One region of the Paenibacillus sp. CCS19 genome, then DNA from elsewhere that is predicted to be linked to it. Evidence: riboswitches for the same ligand, from Rfam matches in the RefSeq annotation. Region 1 holds a riboswitch; the other holds the start of a gene.

Region 1 (4,212 bases):
TGCAATTGGCGTATTGTACGATCCAGGCAACCTCGTTCACGAGGGCTTCGAGCAATATCGGATGGGGCTCGAGCTGCTCGGTCCGTACTTGGCACATGTCCATGTCAAGAACGCTGGCTGGATGCCTGCAACCGATAGCACAGATCCACTCGATCCTGTTTCCTGGCATTGCGCCTGGCAGCCGGTTGCAGGTGGCATCGTACCTTGGAAACGTGTGTTAGCAGACTTGAAGGCGGTCGGCTATCAAGGTGCGTTCGGCATTGAAGATTTCAGCGGCGCGTTCGACAGCAGCGAGATGCTTCAGCTGTTCGTCCGTCAAATGCATACATGGTGGGAAGAAGTGCAATAACTTAACCCGCTGATCAAAGCCTGACCCATCGTTAATATGCATGCATAATATTGGCGTTCCGCGGAGAAAACAACGAGGATTGTATTCTTTTCCGCCCCTCCGTTTTGAAGGGAGAACGTCCAATGAAACGACAATCTAGAATCGTTATTCTGCTCGTCCTTGCACTTCTGCTTGCCAATCCGATTGATGCTTCAGCCTATCCGTCCGAAGCCGAACCAACACCAAGCGATCACGCTGCAGCTTCAGTCGACAGCAGCCGGACCATGCAATCGACAGAGCAGTACAATTCGTACGCCCGTCCCCGCAAGAAACAGCGGAAGCAGGCCGTTATGAGCTGGATTACACTGGAGAAGCGATATCCAGGCGCATTCGTCACGCATGGTCCTCGCAGTGTGCGGCGAGCAGCGCTAACGTTCGACGATGTACCGGATCCGCGCTATACGGGCAAAGTGCTCGATGTACTCGCGCGTTATAACGTGAGAGCGACGTTCTTCGTGCTCGGTTCCCTGGCAACGCGCTATCCGCAGCTCGTTCGCCGAATGGAGCGAGAAGGTCACACCGTCGGCAACCATTCTTACAACCATGCGGTATTCTCGCAATTAACCGCCGAACAGTATCAACGCCAGATTGCTCGAACAGATGCGATTCTTGCACCTCTCGTTGGATATAGTCCGCGCTATATCCGTCCGCCTTATGGCGAGATAAGACCCGCTCAAGTGCAGTGGGCGAAGCGCAACGGCTACGTTGTTGTGAACTGGGACGTCGATTCCGTCGATTGGCGAAGCTTGCGAAGCAGGTCGGTCATTATCAACGTCCGCAAGACGCTCCAGCCAGGCTCGATCATTCTCCAGCATGCTGGCGGAGGCAGTACACAGGATCTATCGGGTACCGTCGAGGCGCTGCCTGTTATTATCCGAATGCTGCGGAACAAAGGATACGAGCTCGTGACGATTCCAGAGATGCTCGGCTCCTCAGATGGCCGCTGGCAGCAGCGATAAGTCAACAACAACTGTACAACCTGCCACGAACAACAAGAAAGCGGAGATGCAATAATTGCATCTCCGCTTTCTTGTTGCTGCCATGCGAGCCAATAAACAAATTAATAATTACGATTCCAGTACATAAACCTTCACATACTGAATGCCGAAGTCGCTCACCTGTGCTGCTGTGCCTGGGACGAACAGATCGATGCGATTGCCCTTAATCGCACTGCCTACGTCCAATGCGGTAGCGATCATTCCTCCAGTCGGAAGTCCTGCAAAGTCGTAACCGACTATGTACAGCTTCGTGCCTAGCGCGATCTTCGATGGATCGACAGCTACTGTGCCTACCTTAAGCGAATTACCGAAGTAATCAAGTCCGCCCCAGCCGCCATTCTCTGCTGGATCCGCTGAATAAGCTGTTGCCGTCATTTGAATCGTTTTCGAAACATCAAACTGCTTACCGCCAACTGTCACACTGTCGTTGCTAACTGTGCTTGCTGTTGTTGCCGATGCCGCAGGCGCCGATGCCACTTTAAACGTATTGCTTATCGTGGGAATGGACAGCCGCTGGCCTTCAATAATATTGTTCGGATTCACACTCGGATTGGCTGAAGCAATCTGCTGCATCGTCAATCCGTAGTACTGGGACAGCGTCCAGAACGTCGTTGTCTTCGTCGCCACATGAACGGAAGCTGCATCGGCGGATGCCGCGGATGCGGACCAAGCGATCGAGATGCCAAGAGCAGCAGCAGCCGCTGTGCGGGCCCACTGCTTCAAACATTTTGCAAACGGTTTCACTGTAAGCTGTGTCATTAAGTTAGAATCCTCCTGTTGTATACGCCTACGAGGTTAGTTGTCGGATTCGGATGAGGAGTCACCCTACGCATCGAACAACTGGCGCCCGCCAGCTGCTTATGCGATTCACCCCGAGGATTCAGCTCGCCTTTATGGCAATCTGAATACCATGAATCTCCCCCGCACGTTAGTTTCGGCTCGCGTAAAACAATACCACATTTAACTCACCCATGAAACTGGTAATTGCCGCCACTACAAGTTCCATCCTACTCCCGCCTGCCCGCAAATGACCCTTCCGCCACCTCCCCATTAGCGGAAAAATCGCCATTCATTCCGTTGAAATTACAGAAACGAAGAAGCCGCAAGCTAGTAAAGTCTTATATTTGTACAAATGCCGTTGCAGGCACGATTCCTGCCTGAATACAATGGCGTAGCATTTGTATATGGAAGCTGTTTGTCCCGTTACACGGGATGGCTCGTGATTGGAGGTCGTTGCATTACATGATGAACATCATGATCATGGCCGGCGGCAAAGGTACCCGGTTCTGGCCCCGCAGCGTCAAAACAATACCTAAGCAATTCCTGTCATTCGGCTCGGGACCTACGCTCATCCAGCAGACTGTTGACCGATTCCGGCGCCTGGTGCCTGATGAACGTCTATTCATTGCAGCGCCTACCGCGCACGTCCCGCTCGTAACCAGCCAACTTCCCTCTTTATCCACCGAACAAATCTTCACCGAGCCGGAGCAAAAAGGGACGGCCGCCTGCATCGCCTATGCCGCTTACACCATGCTGGCCAAAGGCGATGATCGCCCGATCGTATTCGTACCCGCAGATCAATATGTCGCCGACGATGACGTTTATCTCGCCGCCATCGAGCGAGCTGCACAGGCTGCGACTGCCGTTAATTCGATTGTCACGCTTGGCATACGGCCGGATCGCCCCGACACGGGCTTCGGCTACATGGAGATCAAAGCCGATGAAGATCAGTCGGATGCGGAGGATTCCCTGCATAAAGTGAAACGATTCTTAGAAAAACCCGATGCCGCTACGGCAGAGAAGTTAATTCAACAGCACAACGTGTATTGGAACAGCGGCATCGTTGTATGGCGTCCCTCCTCCATCTTGCATCACATCGCCATGAAGGAACCGGCGCTGTGGCAGCCGTTCATTGAACACGATGGCAATCCTGCCTTAGCCTACGCAGACATTCCCGAACTCTCGATCGATTACGCTGTGCTCGAGAAAACCGACGAAATCCACTGCATTCCAATCGACTGCGGCTGGGACGATATCGGATCATGGGCTGCTTTTCGCCGACATCATCCGTCTGATGCGCTTGGCAATGTCGCACAAGGCGCCATTCGGCTGTTTGAAAGCGAAGGCAACACCGTCTATTCCGAGACGGAGACGCTGCTTATCGGCGTATCCGACTTGATAGTCGTCTCCACCCCGCACGGTCTGCTCGTCTGCCATCGGTCCGAAGAGCCTCGGTTGAAATATTGGCTGAACGAGTCCATGAGGTGATGCAAGTGAAGGCTCTCATTACGGGCATCAACGGCTTTGTCGGAGGCCACCTTGCATCGTATTTGCTAAGCGAAGGCATTGAAGTCGCCGGCACCTGCCGCTGCAGGCAGCATAACGGAGAAGACGCCCTCTCGAATAAGAACATCCGCTTAATCGAGTGCGAACTTCGAGATGCCGCTGCCGTCGAAGAAGTCATTGCTGCCGAGCGTCCCGATCATCTATTCCATCTGGCTGCGCAAAGCTTCGTTCCCGCCTCATGGGCATCGCCCAGCGATACGATCCATAATAACGTCGCAGGTCAGGTACACTTGCTCGAAGCGATTCGACTTCATAAGCTTCCGACCAAAGTGCTCATCGCAGGATCAAGCGAGGCGTACGGCGAGGTACACACGAATGAGATTCCCGTTACGGAAAATAACCCGCTAAGGCCGATGAATCCTTATGCCATCAGCAAAATCGCGCAGGACTTTCTAGGCATGCAATACTACCGGCAGTATGGCATACCTATCGTTCGGATGCGGACGTTTAATCATATCGGGCCTCGGCAGAACGAACATT
Region 2 (4,212 bases), on a different contig from region 1:
GGCTTGCATCAGGACAAGCATCGCTGGTATTTCCCAGACGATCTGCTGCGTCCGGTTGCGCATAGGCTCGACGCCCGCATACGCGCGATTTTTGGCTATTAGAACTCGAAGAAAATAAACGTTTTATATATAGGAAGGAGAAAGTAAGACAACATGAACGGAAAAGTTACATTAATTGATACGCATACGCACTTGGACAATCACAAATTCGACAATGACCGTGAGGAAGTTATCGCACGAGCAAGAGAAGCGGGTGTCGAAATTATGGTGAATATCGGGTTTGACCGCGAAACGATTCCGACGACGATGGCATTGGCGGAAAAGCATGATTTTATCTATGCGGCTGTTGGCTGGCACCCTGTTGAGAGCATCCATATGCAGGAGGGAGATCTCGAATGGATCGAGTCGCTGATGTCGCATCCGAAGGTTGTGGCTATCGGTGAAATCGGTCTCGATTACCACTGGGATACTTCACCGAAGGATGTCCAGCATCGCGTATTCCGCGAGCAGATCCGTCTGGCGCGCAAAGTCGGTAAACCGATCGTCATTCATAACCGAGATGCTTCGGAGGACGTCGTACGTATATTGAAGGAAGAGAAGGCGGAAGAGGTCGGAGGCATTATGCACTGCTTCTCCGGCAGCTGGGAAACGGCCAAAGCTTGTCTCGATATGAACTTCTATATTTCGTTCGGCGGACCGGTTTCATTTACCAATGCAAGGGTTCCAAAGGAAGTGCTTTCACGAGTGCCGGACGACCGTCTGCTCATCGAAACGGACTCCCCTTATTTGGCACCGCACCCTTATAGAGGGAAGAGAAATGAGTCCTCCTATGTCGCACTGGTAGCTGATGCCGCTGCGGCAATTAAAGGAATGAGCGTTGAAGAAATTGGATATTTAACGTCTCTAAACGCTAGAAAATGTTTCCGTTTTGATCAATAATGGCTGAAATCGTGAGGAATCGGGACCTTACGCGTGATAAAAGTTGATTTTGTCCCCAAAACCGCTTCTCTTTTCGCTGAATTTCCTTAAATATCGTTTAAATCGTCTTTTATCTGTTCTTTACAATGCATGCGAACACGGGGTATGATTCATTTCAGAACTTACACAATGTATTGGATTTCCAGTAGTACGCTTAATCTCCTAACGGAGAACGGGGGAACCATATGTGGAAATGCTGCACAGTGATTTGTGCGCATGGAAGCATAACCGATGGGGTGAATTTGGAAGCATTGCATAGCGGTCGATCCGCTGCAATGTGACGATAGGGCAACTCTCTTGCCCGAACCCGACAGCTAACCTCGTAAGCGAAATAGAGAGATCAACCTTCGAATCCCACTTTCCATGTTTAGTCGCGACCAAACGGGAAGCCACGAAGCAGATGATCCTCTGTCGATGGCTTCTTTTCTTTTCGAATAAAGAAGTTTACGTCGACATAGGGTTAGCAATGGAGGTGAAGGTGAGAGGGACTGGATAGCATGATTCGTCATGCCAATATACTATAGTCGCGTCAATTGTATCATGCGAAACACTCGACGGCGGGACTTTGAAGGAGGACCGAAGAAGTGGGCGTAATTCCGCAAGAGGACACCCATGGGAAACGATCATCCAGCATGTCATTCGCATTGCGATGGAAGCATGAAAACGTGCGGTTAATCACATTGAGTATAATTATCTCAATCGCTATGACTTTCATGTTATTGGTGTTGTTGTACGGAACGGCTGAGAGAAGCGTCTCCGTAGTAGTGAATGGACAAGAGAGCATCGTGAAAACGAAGCAATGGGTCCTGCAACGCCTACTGGATGAACAAGCTATTACGGTTGGGCCGCATGATAAGGTGTCGATCCCTTTGAATGCAGCGATTAAGGATGGAGATCGTGTCGTCATCGACACGGCGAATCCAGTGACCGTAACAGCTGATGGCAAGACTTGGACTGTGTACACGACCGAGGATACCGTGCAAGCGGCGATCGAGGAATTAAATATTCCGGTTCGTAGCTACGACAAAGTATATCCGGCGCTGACGGCTGACCTGACACCGAACATGGCGGTGAAGGTCGTACGTGTGGAGCGTAAAGTAACGAGCTCCCAGCATACGGTTCCTTTCACGATCGTGAAGCAAGAAGATCCTACCCTTGAGCAGGGTAAGGAGAAGACGGTTAAGAGCGGCACTGATGGTGTCGTTGTGAAACAATTCGAGAGCGTGTACGAGGACGGCAAGCTCGTATCGACAGCGCTCGTCGAGAAAGCCGTACAGCGGCCGGCGGTTAGCCAAGTGGTTGCTGTCGGTACGAAGAAGGCGCAGCCGAAGGTTACGACATTATCGGCCAAGGCTTCGAGCGGCCCGCAGACGGTATCTTTGAAAGGCATTTCCTTCAAGGCGAAGAAAGTGCTGAAGAATGTTACGCTTACGGCCTATTCCGCCGGCGTGAAGTCGACGGGCAAGAGCGCGAACCATCCGCAATACGGCATTACCGCTTCCGGCACGAAAGTGAAGGAAGGACGGACGATTGCCGTTGACCCTAACGTTATTCCGATCGGTTGGTGGGTATACATCGAAGGCATCGGATTCCGTCGTGCGGAGGATAAGGGAAGCGCGGTTAAAGGAAACAAGATCGACGTTTATTACGAGAGCGAAGACTACGCGGAAGAGTTCGGTTCGAAGAAAGGCTATACGGTGTACATCATCGGGCCTAACAAACCGTCCTCCAGCTAGTGGGTGTCGCGTTATCCGATAGCAGTATCAGATATGTATCGTAATTCACAGCCAAATATGCCATCATAAGAAGAGGCGATGCCTCTTCTTTTTGTATGCTCGCGGGAAGGAATGGCGCAAGATGATTAAAGAAATAATTGTGGTTGAAGGCAAAGACGATACGACGGCTATTAAGCGCGCTGTCGAGGCAGATACAATAGAAACCGGCGGCTCTGCGATCGGCGAACAGGTGCTGAAGCGGGTTGAGCTTGCTATGGAACGCCGCGGCGTTATTATTTTTACAGATCCGGATCATGCAGGTGAACGCATTCGGCGTATCGTCGCGCAGCGTGTTCCCGGCTGCAAGCATGCGTTTCTTCCTCAGGAGGAAGCGATGTACAAAGGCGATATCGGTGTCGAAAATGCATCGCCGGAAGCCATTCGCAAAGCGCTGGCTAATGTGCGAACGGAGCAGCTGGCAGGAGAAGGCGGATCGGTCGAAGTAACTTGGGACGATATTATAGAAGCGGGACTTACCGTTCATCCTCAGGCGTCTGAGCGTCGAGAGGTAATTGGCAAGCTGCTCGGAATCGGTTATGCGAACGGCAAAACCTTCTACAAACGATGCGTCAGCTTCCGAATTACGAAGACGGAGTTTATAGAAGCATGGCGGCAAATGGAACAGCAGCTGGAACAGGAGCGTGGCTAGTTAATGAGCAGCAATGAACAGAAGAAGAATACGGCGGTAGAGGTAGCTACCCCTTCGCGGACACGCGATATCGTGAAGAAATACGGCTTCGAGTTCAAGAAGAGTCTTGGACAGAACTTTCTAATCGACCAGAACATCCTGCACAAAATCGTGTCGGCTGCTGAGCTTGATTCGACCAAAGGTGCACTCGAGATTGGACCAGGTATTGGCGCACTCACGCAGCATCTGGCTCAATCGGCTGGCAAGGTGACGGCAGTAGAGATCGACAACCGTCTCATTCCGATTCTGCGCGATACGCTCGCAGGCGAAGATAACGTTGAGGTTATTCATGCGGACGTGCTCAAGCTGGATCTGAATCAGCTGTTCGCAGAGCGCTTCAATGATGTGTCAGGCGTCAGCGTAGTGGCGAATCTACCTTACTACGTGACAACCCCGATTCTTATGAAGCTGCTAGAGGAACGGCTGCCGCTGGAGAATATCGTCGTTATGATCCAGAAGGAAGTTGCAGACCGAATGGCGGCCAAGCCAGGCGGCAAGGATTATGGCAGCTTGAGCGTCGCCGTGCAATATTACTGCGTACCGAGCATCGTATGCATCGTACCGCATACGGTGTTCATCCCGCAGCCCAATGTCGATTCGGCAGTGATCAAGCTGGCGCTGCGGGATAAGCCCGCTGTCGAAACGCCGGACGAGGCGCATTTCTTCCGCGTGGTGCAGTCATCCTTCGCACAGCGCCGCAAGACGCTCATGAACAACCTATCGTCCTGGCTCGGCAAAGACCAGCGTGAAACGTTGACTACGCTGCTGGAG

The links. Region 1 has a riboswitch for cyclic di-AMP ahead of SBI19_RS14370 (3D domain-containing protein). Riboswitches for the same ligand answer to the same signal wherever they lie in the genome.
Region 2: another riboswitch for cyclic di-AMP. It lies ahead of SBI19_RS23280 (resuscitation-promoting factor); the one in region 1 lies ahead of SBI19_RS14370 (3D domain-containing protein).

Annotation. Positions count from the first base shown of each region.
Region 1 is NZ_BTCK01000018.1:43,469-47,680, forward strand. It holds gene SBI19_RS14360 (sugar phosphate isomerase/epimerase family protein) at 1-349, shown strand, start outside; gene SBI19_RS14365 (polysaccharide deacetylase family protein) at 472-1,347, shown strand; gene SBI19_RS14370 (3D domain-containing protein) at 1,456-2,145, opposite strand; cyclic di-AMP (ydaO/yuaA leader) riboswitch at 2,156-2,336, opposite strand; gene SBI19_RS14375 (mannose-1-phosphate guanylyltransferase) at 2,629-3,654, shown strand; gene SBI19_RS14380 (GDP-mannose 4,6-dehydratase) at 3,660-4,212, shown strand, end outside.
Region 2 is NZ_BTCK01000042.1:42,199-46,410, reverse strand. It holds gene SBI19_RS23290 (HD domain-containing protein) at 1-102, shown strand, start outside; gene SBI19_RS23285 (TatD family hydrolase) at 154-939, shown strand; cyclic di-AMP (ydaO/yuaA leader) riboswitch at 1,120-1,322, shown strand; gene SBI19_RS23280 (resuscitation-promoting factor) at 1,563-2,714, shown strand; gene rnmV (ribonuclease M5) at 2,836-3,402, shown strand; gene rsmA (16S rRNA (adenine(1518)-N(6)/adenine(1519)-N(6))-dimethyltransferase RsmA) at 3,406-4,212, shown strand, end outside.